Regions from separate parts of the Undibacterium sp. GrIS 1.2 genome, predicted to be linked through region 3. Evidence: predicted binding sites of a transcription regulator. Region 3 holds the regulator's gene; each other region holds the start of a gene.
What was found. Region 3 encodes FliA, which starts transcription of late flagellar genes. Its sites were predicted from a motif close to CTAAAGTTTNNNNNNNNNNNGCCGNTA; they were not measured.

Region 1: a site for FliA is predicted at 5,265-5,291, ahead of AAKU61_RS15475 (flagellin N-terminal helical domain-containing protein). Genes of this name have one in related genera too.
Region 2: a site for FliA is predicted at 4,446-4,472, ahead of flgK (flagellar hook-associated protein FlgK). Genes of this name have one in related genera too.

The regions. Positions count from the first base shown of each region.
Region 1 is NZ_JBEONP010000036.1:39,464-47,152, forward strand. Features, by position in the region: gene AAKU61_RS15455 (flagellar protein FliT) at 1-237, opposite strand, end outside; gene fliS (flagellar export chaperone FliS) at 237-716, opposite strand; gene fliD (flagellar filament capping protein FliD) at 793-2,802, opposite strand; gene AAKU61_RS15470 (flagellar protein FlaG) at 2,910-3,287, opposite strand; gene AAKU61_RS15475 (flagellin N-terminal helical domain-containing protein) at 3,375-5,171, opposite strand; gene AAKU61_RS15480 (tetratricopeptide repeat protein) at 5,866-6,519, shown strand; partial or broken gene AAKU61_RS22660 (tetratricopeptide repeat protein) at 6,474-6,746, shown strand; gene AAKU61_RS15485 (O-linked N-acetylglucosamine transferase, SPINDLY family protein) at 6,810-7,689, shown strand, end outside.
Region 2 is NZ_JBEONP010000012.1:98,581-106,269, forward strand. Features, by position in the region: gene AAKU61_RS07405 (amidase) at 1-882, shown strand, start outside; gene flgL (flagellar hook-associated protein FlgL) at 1,176-2,390, opposite strand; gene flgK (flagellar hook-associated protein FlgK) at 2,408-4,381, opposite strand; gene flgJ (flagellar assembly peptidoglycan hydrolase FlgJ) at 4,515-5,429, opposite strand; gene AAKU61_RS07425 (flagellar basal body P-ring protein FlgI) at 5,439-6,527, opposite strand; gene AAKU61_RS07430 (flagellar basal body L-ring protein FlgH) at 6,615-7,280, opposite strand; gene flgG (flagellar basal-body rod protein FlgG) at 7,288-7,689, opposite strand, start outside.
Region 3 is NZ_JBEONP010000027.1:108-7,796, reverse strand. Features, by position in the region: gene flhB (flagellar biosynthesis protein FlhB) at 43-1,212, shown strand; gene flhA (flagellar biosynthesis protein FlhA) at 1,209-3,293, shown strand; gene flhF (flagellar biosynthesis GTPase FlhF) at 3,290-4,567, shown strand; gene AAKU61_RS12840 (MinD/ParA family ATP-binding protein) at 4,560-5,414, shown strand; gene AAKU61_RS12835 (RNA polymerase sigma factor FliA) at 5,421-6,152, shown strand; gene AAKU61_RS12830 (flagellar motor protein) at 6,134-6,874, shown strand; gene motD (flagellar motor protein MotD) at 6,883-7,668, shown strand.

The DNA of each region.
Region 1 (7,689 bases), on a different contig from region 3:
GATTTCTTTATCATCGGCCAGAATTTTTTTGATGATTTGAATTTTTTTATTTCTCAAATCTGGTGGAAGTTCTGTATTCACCTCATTCGCTTTTAAAGTCTGCACTTGGGAAGAGCAATCATTCTCTAACCTGGCCAATAAATCCCAGTCCCCGGTACGGGCTGCATTGAGCATTTGGTCCGTTATATGGGCAACATTTTCGTAAATCGACATCATTTTCATGCTATCCATCTGCATCAAGCCTCAAGAAATTTGGATGGGCGAGGAGCAAGTGCATCTACTTGCTGTGGTGGTCTTACTGTTTCTAATTCGGCGGTAGCTGATACCGGAGCGATTGCTTCCCAAGTACTTTTTAAGTCACGAAGTAAATCGCGTATTTCAATTAATATTTCTGCTTTATTTTTTAAATTGGCGACCACTAACTGATTGCCCATGTAGGCATAAAGCGAGTCAAGGCTGAGAGCAATTTCACCACCGACTTTTTTATCCAGACTTGCGCGCAAACCATTTTCGATAATCGAAATCGCTTTAGAAATAGATTGACCTTTGGCCGCAATATTGCCGGTTTCAAGATTTTGCAATGCGTTAGAAATTGCTGTAATAGCGCCGTCAAACAGCATAACAATCAATGTATGTGGGCTGGCTGCAATGACACCAGTTTCCATTCCAACTTTTGCGTAGGCATTAGCACCGCGAGTCTGTGATGAGCCAAACATAATGGTAGATTCCTCTTTTGAGCTTCGATTTATGCTTTGAATTATTTTTCGTTAAGCAAAAAAATTCGCGTAATAATTATTTTGAGCTACCCGTTAGTGCCGATAACTGCTGGGTCAAAAATGTACTGGTGCTATTTAAACTACTAATAATCGAATCCAAGGCCGTAAATTGGGCACGGTAACGCGCTTCGACATCAATCAAGCGACTATTAAGCGTATCCGTCTGTTTGCTAAGGTCTTTAAGGGTGCGATTGACACCGTCCGTGGTGCTTGCAATCGTTCCAGAACTTCCTAAAAAACCGTTGAGCAAAGTAGTTAATTTGCTGGCATAGCCGATTGAGTAGTTGACCGTACCACGGGCACCGACCGATCCACCCGCGACCAGGATTTTTAATCCTTCAGTGTTGGTTCCCACAGCACCAGTTAAGGTTTGTCCAGATCCACTTACTTGTGTCCCATTGAGTGTACCGGCTACATCGAGCCCGGCGGTACCGTTCAATTGTGTTCCAGCCAGACTTGATGCGCTAGTGCCGGTGCCATCCGCTAATGTCACGTTAGATGAAGAACCATAACTTGTTGACTGCAATACTAATTGACCGCTGCTATTGATACTGGCTTTAACAGAAGAACCTATTGCTGAAAACGCAGATGTGGTGTTAATCGCTGTTTGTACTGCAGTCGCTAATTGAGCTGGCGTGTAGCTACCGCTTGGAATGGCGACACTGGCATTCAGATTGTTGAGTGTTACGTTTAACGTCGTATTTGCATCAATCGTGGTCGTACCAGGCAAAGCTAAACTACCCGTCAAACTACCTTGAGTCGCAATTTGCGTCACATTAAGAGCGTAAGTACCTTCTTTGGTCGCTGAAGTTGAGCCAGCGATACTAGTCAAGCTATCGCTAGTCTTGCCGATAGAGGCAAACAAGCCGCCAACGTCACTAAAATTATTTGTTAAGGCCTTACTTAATTTTGTAGAGTCGACAGACAATGAGCCGTCTTTTTGAAAAGACACACCAATTTGGCTTAAAGTAGTTAAGCCACCACCCAAGCCGTTGACTGCAGCCGACAAAGAATTGCGAATTTGATTTTGTACGCCTTGAGTTGTTGAATCTCCCAGCAACAGGCCGCCTTTTTGCGTGCTGCTATTGTAGGAGGTGAGGCTGGTGATTGTCGCGTTCAGCGCATTGTAGGCTTGAACGAAATTAGTCACGCTATTTTGTACTGCGCCAGAATTTGTCGTTACCGAAATACTTGTCGTACCAGCTTTAGTTAAATTCAGAGTAACACCTTGTACGGCACTGGTTACAGTATTGGCGGCGCTGGTGATATTAATGCCATTCACTTTAAGACTGGCATTTTGAGCCGTACTGATTTCAGTAAAGTTCTGCGTTCCAGAAGGATCGTAATTCAGTAAATTAGCTACAGCAGAGTCACCTGTCGCGCTGATTTGTAAGCTAGAAGTCGCACCAGTTTTGGCCGAGCTAAGCACCAGATGATAAGGCGTAGCGCTACCGTCACCGACGATAGAGGCATTGACACCGATGCCAGCAGAGTTGATAGCGTCTCTGATGCCCTGCAATGAATTGTTACTACTATCGATCGTGACAGTGCCTGTCGTTTGCGTTGTATCTTGTGTAAATGTTGCACCACTTGGATAGGTACCATTCACTGCTGTGCCTGCAATCGTACCGAACTTAAAAGAAACGGTCGCAGATGTGCCAGTCCCGATGGCGTCAGAAGAGCTGACCTGGCCAGCACTTGAAATACTTTGATTTTGGGCAAGCTGGTTGACTGTAATGCTGTAGGTTCCCGCTGCTGCAGATACCGCAGCCGTTGCGGATGCAATCGTTGAGTCACCAGAGGTTGCAGTTAACGACTGGAAGACTGAGGGATTACTTAGGTTTGCAACAGCACTTTGAAATGAACCTAAGGCGCTATTGAGAGTTCCGTAAGCTGAGAGCTTGGCTTGGTAGCTCGTTTGTTTTTTCGCCAGACTGGTCAAAGGCTGACTTTCCACTTGCATCAGCTTGCTGACGAGTGAATTAACATCAAGACCTGAGCCTATACCTGTAGATTGAATGGACACCTGATTCCCCTTTACGAGACGATACTTTAACTAATTATCGGCAAAAGCAAACCAGACTTTAGAAGGGGATTTACCTGCCTATTTCAAAACTGAACGTTTTTAGCATTTCAGGCGCTTTGTTTAATCAATAGCCCCAGTAGTTTATCCAGGGATTTAGAAATTTCCAGTACTTCTTCGTTCGGTATCTGGCGTAAAACTTGTTTGGTCTGTTGATCAATTAGCTTCACAACGACATGCTTAGAATCAGGGTCAATACTGAATTCCAGGCCCTGTGAGCTAGATTGTAGTGCTTTGTTAATGTCTTTGACCGCGCTATCGACTTGATCTCTGGTTGCTTGTGTTTTGGCTGCCGGAGTGATGGCTTGCGCTGTTTCTGTCGGCGTTGATGCCTTGACGGTAGATGTGGTGGCAATATTTCCAGAGGTAGAGCGATCTGAAACAGTTTGCCCTGATGGTAGTTGATTACCAGTCGAAAGAGCATCCATGATTGTTTCCTTTAAGTAAAATTCCCCTGGTCAAAAAATGACCAGGGGATTGCACTTTTCAATGAAGAGTTAAACCCCTGCCATTGATTAACGCAACAGAGCCAACACACCCTGTGGCAAGGCATTTGCCTGTGCCAAGATCGCAGTACCCGCTTGTTGCAATACTTGACCACGTGTCAAGTTGGCAGTTTCAGAGGCGAAGTCTGTATCTTGAATACGGCTACGAGATGAAGTCAAGTTTTCCGAAGTTGTTTGCAAGCTGCTGACAGCAGAAGCAAAACGGTTTTGGTAAGCACCTAAGGAAGCGCGTGAGCTATTGACTGATGCCAGAGCAGCATCAATTGTTGCCAATGCTGAAGTCGCACCTGAAGCAGTAGTCAAATCTAATGAAGATACACCTGCACCAACCGTAGCCGTAGCCGCTGTATTACCAGCACTCAAGCCAGAAGCTGTTGCACCAGCACCCGCTACCGTTGTTGTACCTACTGCAAGACCGGTATTGGCTAATGTTGCATTGCCTTTAGTTGTAATAGTGAAGCCTGCATTCTGTGAGCTAGTAAAACTTAAAACACCAGCAGTATTCGTTGCAGTAACACCAGTTTGTGATGTTTTGGCATTAATTGCAGTAGCCAATGCAGCACCTTGCAACGTTGCAGTTGAGCCACCAGTAACCGCACCGATGTCAACACCATTAATAGTCAGTTCGCCAGCTGCAAGTGAATTGCCTGTTGTGCCTGTAATGGTTGTGCCGGATGTTGTGCCTGTACCGCCATTTGCCAAAGTGATACCAGAAGAGCTTGTCGACGACAATTTAACTGTACCAACTGTAGTAGTGACGCCAGCTGTTGCTGCTGCAACACCAGTAGTCAAGCCCGTTGTTGTGTCATTAGCGCCAGCATTAGCCGATTTAGTGATCGTGATATTTCGTGCATCGGCTGCGGCCAGAGATACGGCACCAGTTGTGCTGTCAAATGTTGCTGTAACACCTGTTTGGCTTGATTTTGCATTAACAGCTGCTGTTACTTGAGCGCCGCGTTCTGCTGCAGATCCTGCTGCTGCCAGTGCACCAATATCAACACCGTTGATTTTGATGTCGCCAGCAGCGACTGCAGTAGCGAAACCAGTTGCTGCCGTGCCTGCCAATGTTGTAGCTTGTGCCGTTGCAGTAACACCAGTCTGGCCGCTGACTGCATTAATCGCAGCAGCTTTTGCGATAGCGCTGCCGCTTGATGCTGTGTTAGACACGCCATCAGAGCTAGTTGCGCCAACATTAAAGCCGTTAATGACCAAATCGCCGGAGTTGAGACCACCAACTGCGTTAGTGCCGCCTGAAATACTAGCGGAGTAGCTAGAATTAGAGCCTACACCTAAGGATGACGTGTGAGCGCTGGCGATTGATGCAATGTTGATCTGATCGTTTGAAGTACCGTTTGCGCCAACTTGGAAAGTTTGCGCAGTGAAGCTACCATCAAGTAAGTGCACGCCATTGAAGTTAGAGGAGCTAGCAACACGGTTGATCTCAGAGATCAACTGATTGGATTCGTTATTGATCGCAGCACGATCAGATGCGCTGTTAGAGCCGTTGGCTGCCTGAACAGCCAGATCACGAATACGTTGTAAGTTAGTACCGATTTGGGCTAAATCACCCTCGGCCGTTTGCGCTAGTGAGATACCATCGTTCGCATTACGAACAGCTTGGTTTAAACCACCGATTTGAGACGTTAAACGTTGAGAAATCGCCAAACCCGCCGCATCGTCTTTTGCGCTGTTAATACGCAAACCTGAGGACAAACGTTGTAAAGAAGTCGCGAGGGAGTTTTGGGACGTTGTTAAATTGCGTTGCGCATTGAGCGAGGCAATGTTGGTATTGATGAATGAAGCCATGGTGATACTCCTTACCTAAGTTATTTGAATTGGCGAGTGGCCTTAAACTTTGGTCTGTCTTGTTAAGACTACAGGACCGCCGTTGCTATCAGGTATCGGACGGATAGCTAAAAAGTTTAATGAATTTCCCCAAGTAAATATTTTATTTAAGGTGTAAAGTTTTATTTACTTGCCCGCTAAACGGCATCAATTCAAATTACTTGAGGGTGAAATTGATCTTATTTTCGAGATAGATTATCAATAAATTTTGTTAATCTTGATAAAAATAAGACAACTGAGCATCCAAACCAGCGATGTCTGCAATAAATAAAAGTCTATTCTGGTAGTTACTTAATGTCACGTTGATCTCTCCAATACACGCATAATTCATCGGAGTGGATTGAGATAAGGCAGTTTCATTGTAAAAAATACTATGATGCTGCTAGTCGTGTGGACTAATTTATTCGATTATTTTCATCGTTTTATCCTAATTTTTTTATACTCTATATGAGTATTTTTAGGTGTCCATATATTCATTGGTTAGTAAGGGGTTTTTGATGAAAATATGGGGGAGTATATGGAAATAGAGCGTTTTCACATGTCGTAATGATCGCGCTGTGTCTTATTTACGATTGCTATTCGTTTTCTTTAGTACTAACGAGTTGCACGTTATCGCTGGCATAAAAGGAAATCAAACCATGAGGTTAGTCGTGTCATGACCACGGAACACCAAGTCTTGGAGAACCAGCTCTCTTCGCCTGCACAAGCACTTGCGGCAATAGATCAATTGTTGGTCATGGCCAAGCAATACATGCAAGGCGGTAATCATTTGAAAGCACAAGAGTGCTATGAATTAATCCTGACGCATGTCCCGGAGCATGATGATGCCAATTTTCAATTGGGGCAATTAAGCTTATTACAGGGCGAGCAATTGACTGCGCTTACATATTTTGAGCGCGCGATTCAAGCTTCTCCGACCACGGATAGCTACTGGTCTGCCTACATCGCTATCTTGCAGTCGCTAGGTGATGACAATGTTGTTGCAGAGGCTATCAAGTTGCGTGAACAGTTTTTTAGCAGCAATATAAATAGCAATACGGCGCCGGCGCCAGATCAAACCGAGAACAATTCCTCTTTAACAGCATCTACTCAGAATCGATCTAGTACAAAACTGAGGCCGCTGACGTCCAAAAAATCGGTGGTGTTTTCAGAGGGCGTCGATCAATTGGTCAAGTTGTATGAGAAGGGTGCGTATAAAGAAGTAGAGCGTTTAGCAAATAAGCTGACAAAAAAAATCCCCAGCATGGTTTTGCATGGCGGTTTTTGGGGATTGCACTGCTTGAGCTTAATCGTAAAGAAGAGTCGTTGACGTCGATGCAGCGAGCGTTGCGTATTTTGCCTGATGATCCAATTGCGCATTTCAATCTGGCACTCGCTTACACGCAAATGAAGAATTTCTCTTCTGCTGAGCAGCACTATAAGCAAGCGATCCAGCTAAATCCTGAGATGCTGGAGGCTTACAATAATTTAGGCAATCTGCTCGCAGCCCTATCCAAATTTGAGGAAGCTGAGTCTTGTTTTCGAGACTTGATTCGATATAAGCCAGAGTTTGCTTTAGCTCATCTTAATTTAGCAAACGTACTCAAACAGAGGGCGCGTTTGCCAGAAGCAAAAGCTGAGGCGATCCTTGCAGCATCACTTGCGCCTGATATGGCGGATGCGCACAATTGTCTGGGAGGCATTCTATTTCTATTGAAAGAATTAGATTTGGCTCTGTTGCATCTGCAAAAGGCTGTCGAGTTGAGGCCAGATTTTGCATCTGCCTATAACAATCTAGGTACGGTGTATGTAGAAAAACGCCAATATATCGAGGCTAAGGCCAGTTTTAATAAAGCCTTGCATTTTGATCCCTTGATTAGCGTCGCATACCGTAGCTTGGGCATTCTTGGTAACTTTCTTGCTGAACCAATAGCGGATTCTGAACGACTACTTCGTAGAGCCATTGAGCTTGATCCCAAAGACCATGGTGCCAATACAGCCCTATTATTTTTATTGAGTGAGGCGGGTACTCTTACCGCAAAAGAATTGTTTCAAGAACATTTACTTTTTGCAAAACGGTTTGAATCAGCTCTAATCTCTCATTGGCCCGTCCATACCAATGATAAGACCAGTGATCGCTGCTTGCGAATAGGCGTTGTCTCTGGCGACTTTTATAACCACGCAGTAGCCACATTTATTGAGCCCATACTAAAACATTTGTGCAAGTATGACCTTGTCGAGCTATATGCTTACTATAACAATCAAGAAGAAGATCAAGATACCGCTCGCTTGAAGTCGTATTTTTCTAGCTGGGAAGTCATACAGTCAAAAAATGATGATGAGGTTTTTAAACAAATCTTAGAGCATAAAATTGATATTTTGGTCGACCTCTCTGGGCATACGTCGATGAATCGCCTGACACTGTTCGCCAGAAAGCCTGCACCAATTCAAGTTACCTGGATTGGCTATCCTGGCACCACAGGTTTGTCAGCAATGGATT
Region 2 (7,689 bases), on a different contig from region 3:
GGCTCGTCTTCTGGTGCGGCGGTCTCTGTTGCTACGGGCTTATGTATCGCCGCAATTGGCTCCGACACTGGAGGCTCGATTCGTATCCCTGCTGCGCTCTGTGGATTGACTGGATTTAAACCAACTGCCAGCAGAGTCTCTAACGCGGGTACGGTGCCGTTATCATTTACCTTAGACACCATTTGCGCCATGGCAAATAGCGTTGACGACTGCATCGTGATGGATCACATCATTGCGGATCATCCACTTACCATCACTGATTTGCCGTTAAAGGGCTTACGTCTGGCAATACCACAAACATTAGTACTAGATGGCTTGGACAACGCGGTCGCCCGTGCCTTTAGCAATACCCTGTCTTGCTTATCCAAAGCGGGAGCAAACATCATTGAAGTAGAAATGCGTCCGCTGGCTGATTACCGGGCAATGGGCTCATTCTCAGCATCAGAAGCGTATGCCTGGCATCGCACACTCTTAGCGAACAGGTCACATGAATACGATCATCGAGTGGCACAAAGAATCAAGCTCGGCGCAAGTTTATCTGCGGCAGACTATATTGATTTGCACAAAGCGCGCCAACAATGGATACAAATAATGGAAACCTTATTTGCCCCATTTGATGCCGTGCTCATGCCGACAGTACCTATTGTTGCGCCCATCATTGCCGATCTGGAAGCATCCGACGACGTGTTTTTTGATATCAACGGACAACTTCTGAGAAACACTGCGACCATTAATATTTTAAATGGCTGCGCAATATCTATTCCTTGCAACACTCCTGATAGTTTGCCAGTTGGCTTGAGCATTGCTGGTGTGGCGAATACAGACGCCAAAATTTTAGCCATTGCCCGTGCGATTGAAGCCGCGTTAGTTAGTACAAGTTAGCTCGTACAAAATAGATTTTTTCAAGTCAAAAACCAGCGATTGGCTTTATATAAAGCAAAACATATCGAGACGACTAAAATATACTCACCATGGGTATATTTTAATCGACCATACAAAGCCTAGACAATAAGGCATTTGATGAAAAAATTTAGGGGAGTATCCTGATTAGAGCAATGCACTCACGAAACACTAAGAGAAAGTGCCCGACCAGCAGGCAAGGTTTAATCTCCATTTTGCGTAAGGCATTTGCCCATAAGGTAGCGGCAGCTTAGTGCAGCTTCATTAATGTAATTTTAATTAATGTACTGAAACAAAGACAGCGACGATGTTTTCACAAATGATTGCTGGGCAGCTTGCAGAGTAACTTGTTGCTGATTCAGCTCAGTGATTGCCTTCGCATAATCTAGCGACTGGATGTCCGCTAACGATTGTTTGTAGACCAAACCAACGGTATCACCAGCGCTATTCAGATTATCGATTTCTTTGAGGCTTGTGCCAATCGTCGCTCTTGAACTAAGCACGTTAGACAAAGATTTATCAACATTATTATTAGTTTGTGCTAAAACGGCGGTCAAATCAGTTCTAGCGCCTACGGTTATTGTTGGCGTATTTAAGGCTTTAATCACATCGGTCAAGGTTTTAAAAATATCTTGATTGCCAGATTGAATCGTGAATTTATCACCTGGCGCCGGGGCTCCGGGTGTATTGGTCAAGGTGGTACTGATTCCGTCAAATGTGATGGTCTGCGGACTAGTGTAAGCAGTGCTCGGAACTACGGTGGCACCAGTAGTCTTATTCAGTACACTAAAGTTAGCACCGGTATTGTCAAATACAACCTGATAATCATTGCCAGTTAAGGCATTTTGCGTGGCTGGATCAATTGCCGCAGTAGTTACAAGTTGCCCTGTATTAGTCGAGCCGGGGACAATATTGAATTGCCCGGTTGATGTGCGGATATTGCCAAAAATCGCCGAACCTACATCACTCACCGCCAACTGTCTGGACGTATCAACCTGCAACAGCCGTTGACCCTGATCACCGCTATAAGCCGCGCCATTAGCAGTCCTGGTGTAAGGCGCCGTGGTATTAGAGAAACCAGCAAACAAATAACCACCTGTACCGTCCGTTGCGTTGGCATAGCTGATCAAATCATCGAGGCTACCTTGTAACTGGGTCGCGATATAACCACGATCTGCGTCTGACAAAGAACCATTACCTGCACTCACAACCAAGGTCTTAACGTTTTGAACGGTGGTAGTTACGCTTTGTAACACGCCTTCAGCCGTACTCAAGCTGCTAGTCGCGTTTTGTCTGTTCACTGCGTATTGATCATTGATCGCATCTGACTGTGTGATCACCAAGGCGCGCGCAGAACCTACCGGATCATCGGACGGCGTCAAAATTTTTCTGCCTGCCGCGATTTGTTGTTGCGTCTTGTTTAAGCTGACCTGTAAGTCGCTAATCCTCGAGCCGCCCGTGTCGTAAATTGTGCTAGTGCTGATACGCATGATCGTGCTTTCAAGATTTAAGGATTAATATTGAGCAGCACACTAAATAACTGACTAGCTATCTGCATCAATTTTCCTGCCGCCTGGTAGGCTTGCTGATAGCGCAATAAATTAGTTGCTTCTTCATCAAGATTGACACCCGATTGTGACTGCTGCGCCTGTACATTCTGCGCCAATAATTGCGTTTCTGAGGCGCTGGTCACTTGTAATTCATGAGTTTTGTTACCAACCAAACTCACGAATTGTGCATATGCACCTTGATAAGTAGTGGTATTGCCAGCGACATTATTTTTTGTTTGCAGACCAGCGAGTAATACAGCGTTTCTACTATCGCCAGTACCTGTAGTGTTTGCGGCAACGTTAAAGACATCGCCGTTCGCAGGAGAGCCTGAAACTGTAAAACTAGCACCACTAAAACTGATTGTCGCTCCGCTGGTATAGGGAACCGGTGTGTTGGCAACATAAGGACCATACGAGGTCGTCACACCATTATTGGTGACGCTCACATTAGAGCCGACCGGGAAACCCGTAAAAGCGTTCGCAGAAAAAGCCAGTTTTACCGGGCTAGATAAACTTGCTGCAGTGTAGGTTGAGTCAACTACACCAGCACTGATCGCGCCTGATCCTGTATTGGTACTAGGTACCGACGTTGTCACTGGCGATGCAGCTGCTATTTTAGAAATGTCGGTAATTGCAACACTCAGACTGGATGCGCCGTTAACCGTTGGCTTGATTAAAAATTCATCACCTGCTGCTGGCGTACCGGTACCAGCAAAAGTCAAACCGTCTACGGTACCTAATGCCGCTAAAGTCGTCGCCGTTGCGGGTGGCGCAGGGAAAGCGATACCATCAGACAAACGAGTCAATTTGTAATTGGTGCCATCGTATTGCAACCGATAGTCGCTGGTTGTCAACGCACCAGCACTCGCAATGGACGCCGTCACAGTTTCAGTGCCGGTATTGTTGCTACTTGCATTAGTCACTGGCGTTGCAACATTAAAGAAATTACCACCGAGTTGGCCATTCAGATCTTGGCCTAACTTATGCTGATCGTTAAATGTGCTGGCAAGGCTAATCGCCACGCGTCCTAAAGAATTTTGAGCAACATCCAGTGTGTTCGCCCTGAAATCAAACAGACCACCTAAGGTTCCGCCTGGCAAGCTATTTTCACCCAGCAAAACCGTCTGTCCGTTAGCAACATAGGCTACATCTACGCGGGATGGATCGGTTAACGATTGCGCTGCTTGTAACGTATTGACATTATCGCCAACAACAAGCGGCTGACCACTACCGATGAACACGTTATATTTTGAACCGTCAGGGATGACCGACACCTTGGTCAGCTTGCTCAACTCAGTGACTAGTTGATCGCGTTGATCAAGTAAATCGTTAGGTACACCGCCGCTGTTGGAGGCGCTTTGCGCTTTAGAAATGGAATCGTTTAACTGAGATATCTGCGTAGCATAACTGTTGATAGAACCTACCGTTGACTGGATAGAATCGTTCACACCACTACGGATTTGGTCTAACTGACCTTGCAAACTATTAAACCTGGAGCTGAGTGCTTGTGCTGATGACAATGTTGATTGTCGTGCTGCGGAGCCAGCCGTACCATTGGGGCTCGCGGCCAGATCTTGTACAGACTTAAAAAAATCTTGTAATGCAGGCGACACGCCAGCAGAAGGATCAGCAATCAGATTATTGATTTGCTGAATTTGGGAATAATAAGTACTGACCTGGTTACTGCTGGATTGCGAAGCATTAACTTGCTGGCCTAAAAATTGATCGTATACGCGACTAATTTCACTAACCTGGGTACCCTGCCCGATAAAATTACCACCTAAATTTTGCGGTGCATTTGCACTTTGAATAACAACTTGTCTGTTATACCCAACCGTGGACGCATTGGCAATGTTGTGACCAGTCGTGGCAATTCCTATCTGCGCTGCAGCTAGTGCACTCTGTCCAATACTAAGAATATTCGAACCCATGGATGATCCTGCCTGACGCTTTTAATGCTTCTGTTGTTACTCTATTGAGAGGTTTCAAGACTGTTTTCGGAGAAATCCCTCAAAACTTTAATAAGTAAATCTTAGACAAACTCTTTTAAACCAAACACCCTAGCTAAGTTGACAAGGTTTGGTTGATGATTTTTGACAACTTATTGGCATACTGAGGATCGGTTGCATAGCCTGCTTTTTGTAAACCCTGCGCAAAACTGGAGGCATCTTTTGAATTAGCGATTACGCCTTCATAGCGGGGATTATTAGTCAGCAATTTGGCATAGTCTTTAAAGGCGTCGCTGTAAGAATCGTAGGATTTAAACTTTTCTACTTTTTTATAAGCAACGCCATTCACGTACTCTGTAGTAACCGCATCTACCGTCTTGCCCTTCCATTTACTATTGGCCTTCATGCCAAAAATATTATGGCTTGGCGTACCATCGACAGATTTTATTTCTTTCTTACCCCAACCACTCTCCAATGCCGCCTGCCCCAACATAAATTTAGCGGGAATGCCTGTTTCAAGGCTGGCTTGTTCTGCATGGGCGGCTAGCTTCTGCTGAAACTCTTTCACATTTCCTGTGCCGCTAATGGATGAAGTATCAGATGAAGCCGCTTTTTGCCCTAGCTTCATGCTATTTAAATACGAGTCAATTCCCCGGGCGTTGATGCTATTCAGATTATTTGCACCATTGTTTTGGGATAGGCCATCACCTTGCAATGCTTGGCTTAATTGTGTATTGGAAAGCTGTTTTACTAAAGCATCGGCTAGTCCTATGCCGCGTTTTGCCATATTTTGCGACAATTGCTGATCAAGCATGGATGTGTACATCTTGCTTTGCTCATTATCAAAAGGCCCATCCTGACCACCAGCCTGCCGCATCGATTTAAGCATCATCGTCATATATAAAGCTTCAAACTGCTTGGCCGCCGCCTTCAGCGCATCTGGAGAATTATTTTTAGCTGACTGTTTTAAGTCATCTAAGCCTTTGGTATCAAAGGCCAGTTTGTCTGATATGTCTGCGCGTCCTATCATGGCAACACCTTAAATGATTTCAAGATCGGCACGCATAGCACCAGAAGCCTTCATTGCCTGCAATATAGCAAGCAAGTCTTGTGGTGTTGCGCCTATGGCGTTAAGTGCTTTGACGACATCACTCAAAGTGGTGCCGGCCTTCAACATGACGACCTGACCTGCGTCTTTGGTAATACTGATATCAGATTTTTGTGTAACCGCAGTTTGTCCAGCGGACAGCGCATTTGGTTGACTGACTGAGGTGTCGGTATTAATCACTACAGAGAGATTGCCATGCGCAATTGCGCAAGCGTCTAAAGTCACCGCTTGATTCATCACAATTGATCCTGTTCTCGCATTCAGGATAACTTTTGCTGCTATTTGGGCAGGAGTGACTTCTATACTCTCAAGATTGCCTAAAAACGCTACGCGCTGATCGCTGCCAAGTGGTGTTCTGACCTGGATTACCCGACCATCCATCGCTGCCGCTGTACCGGCACCGAACTTTTTATTGATTGCATCAACTACCTTGCTCGCGGTAGAGAAGTCACTGGTATTGAGCTCCAGATGCACTACGCCATCTTGTCCCAATAAGGATGCGACAGCTTTTTCAACAGTTGCGCCGGAAGAAATACGTCCGACGCTAAGATGATTAACCTGCACTTTGCTACCACCAGCAGCGGCACCGACACCACCGACCAACACGTTACCTTGTGCCATCGCATAAATTTGGTTGTCAGCGCCTTTGAGTGGCGTCATCAATAAGGTACCGCCACGTAAACTCTTGGCATTACCCATAGAAGACACGGTGATGTCAAGTGTTTGTCCGGGCTGAGAAAAAGGAGGAAGCGATGCCGTTACCATCACAGCTGCCACATTTTTTAATTGTAAACTGGTGCCGACAGGAATACTCACGCCCAGTTGCTGCAACATGCTGATCACACTTTGCACCGTGAACGGCGTTTGCGTTGTCTGATCGCCACTGCCATCCAAACCGACTACCAATCCATAGCCCAGCAGTTGATTCTGACGCACACCTTGAATGCCAGCGATGTCCTTCAGGCGCTCGGCATGGGATTGCATCGCCACTGTTGATCCCAACAGGCAAATACAGACCATGCTGCGTCTGATCCAATTTGATTTCATCATTTCAAGCCTCCACTCTATTCCACTCAACTACACTGTGCTGCACTTGCATTGCCACCATCAAAGTGGAATAAAGCTTAAGAAAAACCGGGTCAGCAAGGAATTGACCTCCGCACGATCAATTCTGGCGGTCGATCGATATTCAAAACGAGCATCAGCAACCTGCCCTGACGGAACCACATTGGCGGCAGAGATACTAGCTGGCGTGACAACACCTGAAAAACGCACATATTCAGCCCCTTGATCAAAGGCAATTTGCTTCTCGCCGCTAACCAATAAATTCCCGTTAGGCAAAACATCAATTACGGTGACTGCAATCGTGCCCGTAAAATTATTGCTCGCGGTTTGCGCCCCAGCTTCAGCAAATTTGCTTGAGGAAGTACTAGATAAACCCGCATTGCTGGTCAAAGCAGAAGACAAGCCGAGGAATGACGGCACATTGAATGATGTACTGCCGCTCTTATTGGCAGAACTTGCACCAGTCTTACCAGCACTGGTTTTTTCGCTGATGGAGATCGTCAGTATATCGCCCAGCAAACGCGCTTTTTGGTCTTCAAATAAAGGTCTGTAAGAGGCCGATTGATAGATTGCTCCATTAAGCTCTCTTTGCGGCTTGGCTGATTGTGGCGCCATCGTCATCGGCTGATGAATAATTGGCGGCGGCACAACTGCACACCCAGCCAAAAACCATGCGAACAAACCAAATAAGAAGGACTTGAATATCATGAAAAACTCACAATTGCGTTAACTTTTGCAACATCTGATCTGATGTCGTGATCGCTTTACTATTGATCTCGTAAGCGCGTTGAGTCTGGATCATATTCACCAGCTCTTCGGCCACATTGACGTTAGATGTTTCTATAAATCCCTGCGTCAATAAACCAGCGCCATTGGTACCAGGTGTATTAGTACCAGGGCTACCTGACGCTGCAGTTTCTGTATAAAGATTTTCACCATTACCTAATAAACCGGCCGGATTAATAAATGTCGCCAATTGCACTGACCCGACCTGAACCGGCGCTGCAGAGCCTGGCTGCGTCACTGACACTGTGCCGTCACGTCCGACGGTAATGGATTGTGCATTCGCTGGAATAGTGATGGCTGGCTGGATTACAAATCCGCTAGAAGTCACCAT
Region 3 (7,689 bases):
GCAGCGTTTTGCTTGCTTCTTAGAAATAGATGGGAGTCGGTAATGGCCGAAGATAGCGATCTCGAAAGAACCGAACCGGCGTCGCCCAAGCGCTTAGAGCAGGCGCGTGAAGAGGGCGATGTCCCGCGCTCAAGAGAGTTGTCTACTTGCACGATCTTGCTTGCCGCGGGCGCTGGCTTATGGATGTCTGGCGGTTCTTTAATCAGGCAGTTGAATCATATGCTCATCGATGGATTATCGATGGAGCGTACTTTAGCGTTTGATCACGATATGTTGTTTTCGCACATCGGCATGATCTTGATGGATGTGTTGCTCGCTTTTGCTCCGCTCGGTGGTTTGTTGATGCTGGTTGCAATTGGATCTCCGTTATTAATCGGTGGCTGGCTTTTTAGTGCTAAAGCCTTGCAACCTAATTTTAGTCGTATGAATCCTTTGTCTGGTCTGACGAATATGATTTCGTCCAAGGCCGGTGTGGAGTTAGTTAAGGCAATTCTCAAAGCGCTGATTGTCGGAACGGTTGCTTGGATCGTCGTAATGAATCAAAAAGATGCCATCTTCGGCCTTGCTTCCGAGCCTTTGGCCGCTGGCAGCGCACACATGGCAACCATGCTTGCGATCTGTTTTTTATCGATCGTCGGTGCCTTGGTATTGATTGCCGGAATTGATGTTCCATACCAAATGTGGAGTTATGCCAACAAGCTCAAAATGACCCATCAAGAAGTGATACAAGAATCAAAAGAAGCCAACGGTAATCCCCAGATTAAAGCCAAAATCCGCGCGCAACAGCGCGAAATGGCGCGTCGCCGGATGATGTCAGAAGTACCGACAGCCGATGTCGTAGTCACCAATCCAACGCATTACGCGGTCGCTTTGAAATATAAAGATGGTAGCAACGGTGCGCCGAGAGTGGTTGCCAAAGGTGCTGATGCCGTCGCTGCAAAAATTCGTGAACTGGCTGCAGAAAATAATATTCCCTTGCTAGAGGCGCCTCCCTTGGCACGTGCTTTGTTTAAGCACACTGAGTTAGGTGACGAAATTCCAGAGACACTTTACGCGGCCGTTGCAGAAGTTCTGGCTTACGTCTTCCAGTTAAAAACATTCCGTCAGCATGGCGGCCTCAGGCCATCTGTGCCTTTCGATTTAGCAGTTCCTGCTGAACTTGATCCAAACAACGCTCCTCAACCAGCGAATACCGCCGGAGCTAATCCATGAATGGTTTGAAATTACCCGCCTGGATGAGCATATTTAGTAACAAGGCCATTGCTGCGCCGATACTCATCATCATGATGTTGGCGATGATGATATTGCCGCTGCCCGCCTTTGTACTCGATGTCTTTTTTAGCTTCAATATTGCGCTAGCAATCATTGTTTTACTGACCAGCTTATACACCATCAAGCCACTTGATTTTATGGTGTTTCCAACCGTGTTATTGGTCAGCACGATGTTGCGCTTATCACTCAACGTGGCATCAACCCGGGTAGTGTTGACCGAGGGGCATACCGGTCCAGATGCTGCCGGTAAAGTGATTGAGGCCTTTGGACATTTTCTGATTGGCGGTAACTATACGGTTGGTATTGTAGTCTTTGTTATTTTGACGATTATTAACTTTACCGTCGTGACCAAAGGTGCAGGTCGTATTGCGGAGGTCGGTGCCAGGTTTGCATTGGATGCGATGCCTGGTAAGCAAATGGCGATTGATGCGGATTTAAATGCGGGCCTGATTGCGGAACAAGAAGCACGTCGTCGCCGTACCGAAGTCGCGCAAGAAGCTGAGTTTTATGGTGCGATGGATGGTGCTAGTAAGTATGTTCGTGGTGATGCAGTGGCGGGCATTATGGTCACCATCATCAATATTGTTGGTGGCTTAATTGTAGGTATGGTGCAGCATGATCTGGATTTTGCAACAGCCCTAAAAAACTATACTTTGCTGGCAATCGGTGATGGTCTGGTTGCGCAGATCCCGTCACTGATTATTTCAACAGCGGCAGGTATCGTAGTATCTCGGGTTGCCAGTGATCAGGATATTGGCGGTCAACTGATTGGCCAATTATTTGCTAAACCACAGGTGCTGTTCATTACAGGTGGCATCGTTGGTGGCATGGGTCTGATTCCAGGCATGCCACATGTAGCTTTTTTATTGTTAGCTTTACTTCTGATCGGTGGCGGTTACTTATTAACCAAAAAATCGGATGTCGTCCCCACGCCCGAAGAGCAAGTTGCAGCGCCAGTTCCGCCGTCTGAAATGGAAGAAGCAACATGGCAAGATATCCTGCCAGTAGATACTTTAGGTTTAGAAGTTGGCTATCGCCTCATTCCTTTGGTTGACAAAGGGCAGGGAGGGGAGCTGCTTAGACGAATTAAAGGAATCCGCAAGAAGTTTGCGCAAGAGGTAGGTTTCTTATCGCCCCCTGTGCACATCAGAGACAACTTAGAGCTTAAGCCATCGGCGTACAAGATCACGCTAAAAGGCGTTGAGGTCGGCGTCGGTGAGGCGATTACCGGGCAATATCTGGCAATTAATCCCGGCATGGTATCTGGCACTTTGCCTGGCCCGATTACGACAGACCCAGCGTTCGGATTGCCTGCAACCTGGATTGACGCTGCCATGCGGGAGCAAGCCCAGACTATGGGTTATACCGTAGTGGATGCCGGTACTGTCATTGCCACTCATCTCAACCATTTAATTACATCGCATGCGGCTGAGCTGCTGGGTCGTCATGAAGTTCAGCAATTGATGGACCACCTCGCAAAAGACACGCCAAAGTTAGTCGAGGAATTGGTGCCTAAACTATTGCCACTGTCTATTTTGCAGAAGGTATTACAAAACCTATTGATCGAGGGTGTGCATATCCGCGACATGCGCACCATTATCGAAACCTTATCTGAGCATGGCATGCATACCCAAGACGCAAACGAGCTGACGACTTACGTTCGCATTGCATTAGGTCGGGCAATTGTGCAGCAGATATTCCCGTCCACCAATGAGTTGACGGTGATGACATTAGATAACCGGCTCGAACGTTTGCTGATGCAAGCATTGCAAACGAGTGGCTCTGATGGCGCAGGTATTGAACCAGGATTGGCAGATACCTTGGCAACTCAGACAGAGGCAGCAGCAAAACATCAAGAGCAGATGGGTTTAGCGCCGGTTCTGTTAGTGCCGGGTCCTTTAAGAGCGTTGTTGTCGCGTTTCTTGAGGCGTACTTTGCCGCAGTTAAAAGTGTTATCGCAAGCAGAATTACCAGAAACAAAAACAATTAGAGTTACCAGCCTGGTTGGAGGGCAATTATGAACGTGAAGAAATTTTCAGCGAATACATCGCGCGAGGCAATTCGTATGGTGAGGGATGCACTCGGTTCGGATGCAGTCATTCTCTCTAATCGGAACGTCGATGGAAAAGTAGAAATACTAGCGATGACAGATGAGACGATGAGTTCAATTGCGACATCATCGGATCAGCGTGCGATCCCGGAGACGGCCAAATTTCCACCGCGGTTGCAGCAGACTGAACAGGGATGGCAAGCCAGCGAATCGCCTCTGCTCTCAAAATCTCAGCCACACGTGCTAGATAACATAGTCAGCGCCGGTGAGTTAGCCGACGTGATGACTGAAATCCGGTCTATGCGCGGTATGCTGGAAGCGCAATTGGCAGAGATATCCTGGACGAACACCCAAAAGCGTCAACCTCAAAAGGCAGAAGTAATGCGAGAGATGCTGGCAACGGGTTTCAGCGCAAGCTTATCCCGTTATCTAGTCGATAAAATGCCAGAATCTGAAACCGTCGCTAGTAGTATGGATTGGATTAAAGCGATTTTAAATCGCAATTTATCCACTATCAATAATGAGAATGAAATTTTAGAAAAAGGCGGCGTTTATGCTTTGGTTGGCCCTACAGGCGTAGGCAAAACCACCACCACAGCAAAACTCGCTGCCCGTTGCGTGATGCGCCATGGCCCTGCCAAACTAGCATTGATTACGACGGATGGTTATCGTATTGGTGGCTACGAACAATTGCGTATTTACGGCAAAATATTAGGTGTGATGGTGCATTCGGTTAAAGATGAATCTGATTTACGGATTGCTTTGTCTGAACTAAAAAATAAACATACCGTATTAATCGACACGGTCGGCGTCAGCCAACGCGACAAAATGGTGACAGAGCAGGTTGCTATGTTGTCTGGTGCAGATGCCAATGTAAAACGCTTATTGTGTTTAAACGCGACCTCTACAGGCGAGACACTTAGTGAGGTCGTTCGGGCTTATCAGGGTAGCGGGTTGGCGGGATGTATTTTGACTAAGCTTGATGAGGCCGCGACTATCGGCGGCGTGTTAGATATCGCGATTCGTCAAAAGCTTCATATCTATTATCTCGCCAGTGGCCAGCGTGTGCCTGAGGATTTGCACATCGCAAACAAGCAGTACCTGGTTGATCGCGCATTCAAATTAAAACGAGAGACATCTGCCTATCGATTGCAAGATGAAGAGCTACCGATGGTGATGGCAAATGCGGCTATGGCTTCCGCCGCGAATACCAATAATGGTTTGCGGGAGGTGTCTTTTGGCTAGTTTTGATCAGGCAGAAGGCTTGCGCCGGATGTTAGAGGCGCCAAGACCGCGTGTGCTCACGTTTTTATCCGCTTTGCGTGACGAAGAAAAAAGTGGCATGCTTATTAATTTAGGTGCTTCTCTTGCGAGAAAAGGGCAGCAAGTCTTGATGGTTGATGCCAGATCTTCGGCCAATAGTATTGGCGCTTGGCTCAATGCAAATACCGAGCAGACCTTGTTGGACGTTGCAAGACAACGGCGTACAATGCAAGAGGCAGTAAAAATTGTATCAGCAGGCTTATCTGTGACGATGCTCTCAAAATATGCGACTGCGTTGGCGCGATTGCCCGCCGAAAATACTAAGCGTTTATCCCGTGTTTTTGATGTTGCTGCAAACAGTGCGGACTTGGTCATTGTGGACAGCGAAATTGATGGCGATGATGCGTTCCCGCTAGCTTCATTTGAAGAGAGCGAAGTCGTAATACAAGTATCTGCCAATGCGGCCACGATTAAAGATGCTTATGGTTTGATTAAACGTGTCAATAACCGTGTAGGCCGTCGTTCTTATGGTATTTTAGTATCGGGTGTAACAGAACCGGAAGCACGATTGGTTTATACCAATATGGCACAAGCGGCTAGTCGATATTTAGCAGTACCTTTGCATTTTGTTGGCTACGTGCCAGAGGACGATCACATGAAAAAAGCAGCGCATTTAGGTCGTTCGGTGATTGATGCATTCCCATTGGCGGGTGCCTCTATTGCGTTTTCTCAATTAGCTGAGCGGCTTGCCTTGACCGCAAGATCAACAGCCCGCTCAACATTAGGTTTACATGGATTGCCAGAGTTAGGTATTCGTCTCGGAATTTGATTGATTATGTACACCGCTAGCGGAAAATCAGATAAAAATTCCCTACTTACGGAGCATGCTCCACTAGTGAAGCGACTCGCTTATCAATTAAAAGCGAGATTGCCCCCCAGCGTCGAAGTTGATGACTTAGTGCAGGCCGGTATGATAGGTCTGCTAGATGCCGTTAACCGTTATGAAGATAATCACGGCGCACAATTTGAAACCTATGCAGTGCAACGCATACGCGGTGCAATGCTGGATGAATTGCGCAGCAGTGATTGGCTGCCGCGTGGTGTGCGCCAAAACATGCGCAAAATTGAAAACGCAATGAACGCATTGCAGCAAAAATTGGGACGTCCACCGCTAGAAACGGAAGTTGCTAAGTTGCTGAAATTGAGTCTGGCCGAATACCAGGATTTGCTGGGTGAGAGTGGTGGACATCAACTCGTGTATTACGAAGATTTTCATGATGCAGATACCAAAGAGCATTTCCTCGATCATTACTGTAACGATCGTTCAGGCGATCCTTTAGAAGATCTTTTGCATGGCGATTTTCGTGATGCTGTGATCTTCGCGATTGATAGTTTGCCCGAGCGAGAAAAGCTACTCATGGGTTTGTATTACGAACAAGAGCTCAATTTAAAAGAGATAGGCGCCGTCATGGGCGTATCCGAATCCCGGATATCGCAACTTCATAGCCAGGCAGTAGCCCGACTCAGGGCTTCTTTAAGGGAGAAAGCGTGGACTGGGCTAGCCTAATTGGATTTATCTTAGTAGTTGTCGGCATCTTTTCAGGCCAACTGATTGAGGGCGGACGCTTATCCTCCTTAGTGCAGCCTGCTGCATTTGTCATCGTTGTTGTCGGCACGATCGGCGCTGTATTGTTGCAAAGCCGGATGCCCACGTTTATCCGTGGTGTCAGGATGCTGAAATGGATTGTTTCCATGCCAGTCGATACCAGTAAAAAAACTATACAAGAGGCATTGATCTGGAGCGTAGTTGCTCGCCGCGAAGGTTTTTTGAGCCTTGAACGTTACATGGAATCCAGCAAAGATCCTTTTATAAGCAAAGGTTTACGCCTTGTTATTGACGGTATTGATCCTGCCCGCATAAAAGATATTCTCGAAGTTGACGTGTCGTTATACGAAATGGAGCAACGGCAAGCCATCAAGATTTGGGAAGCGGCTGGCGGCTATTCGCCAACTATCGGGATTTTAGGCGCGGTACTCGGCCTGATCCATGTGATGGAAAATCTGAGTGATCCCAGTAAGCTCGGTAGCGGGATTGCAGTCGCTTTTGTAGCGACAATTTACGGTGTAGGCCTGGCAAATTTGTTGTTCCTACCTATCAGTAACAAGCTGAAAGAAATTGTCCATCGTGAGGTAGTAAGGCGCGAAATGTTATCGGATATTTTTTACAGCATCGCATTTGGCGATAGTCCTCGAGTGGTGGAAGAGCGCCTGGCAAACCATAAAAACTGATATTAGCCATGGCCAGAAAGAAATATCATGAAGAGAGTGACAACCATGACAGATGGTTAGTTTCTTACGCCGATTTCATTACCTTGTTATTTGCTTTTTTTGTCGTCATGTATGCTATCTCATCGGTCAACGAAGGCAAGTACCGTGTGCTGTCTAATTCGCTTACAGGGGCGTTTGGTAAAGAGGTATTAGTTAAGCCGACTAAAAAAGATACCGACTTAGAGCCTGCGATTAAGTTAGATCCTCTTCCCATCATCAAACCCAGAAATACAGAGCCCTTACGCAAAGAGCGTGAGCAAATGACCGGGATCGCACGCGATATTCTGGCTGTTTTAGAGCCCTTGGTCAGAGAGGGTAAAGTAAGAGTCACACAGACAAGTCGTGGCGTTACGATAGAAATTAATGCAAGTGTGCTTTTTGCCCCGGGCGAGGCAAAGCTGAACGAAGATTCAAATCAGGCATTGAAGGCGATTGCATCGGTGTTAAAGCTGGACAATCACGCCATTCAGGTGGAGGGGCACACCGATAATCTACCTATTAAAAATACTAATTTTCCATCTAACTGGGAATTGTCCGCCGTGCGTGCCAGTACTGTCGTCCGATTATTCACGGAAAACGGCGTTGATGAAAATCGCATGACTGCCGTTGGACAAGGACCGAAAATGCCAGTCGGATCAAATGATACCGCGGATGGCAGGGCCAGAAATCGACGCGTAACGGTCACTATTCTGGCTATTTTGCCAGAATCGGGTGTTGACGTTCCGGTAACATCTGCCGATAAAAGAGCCAATTGAAGCTGGGATCTGCATGTAATA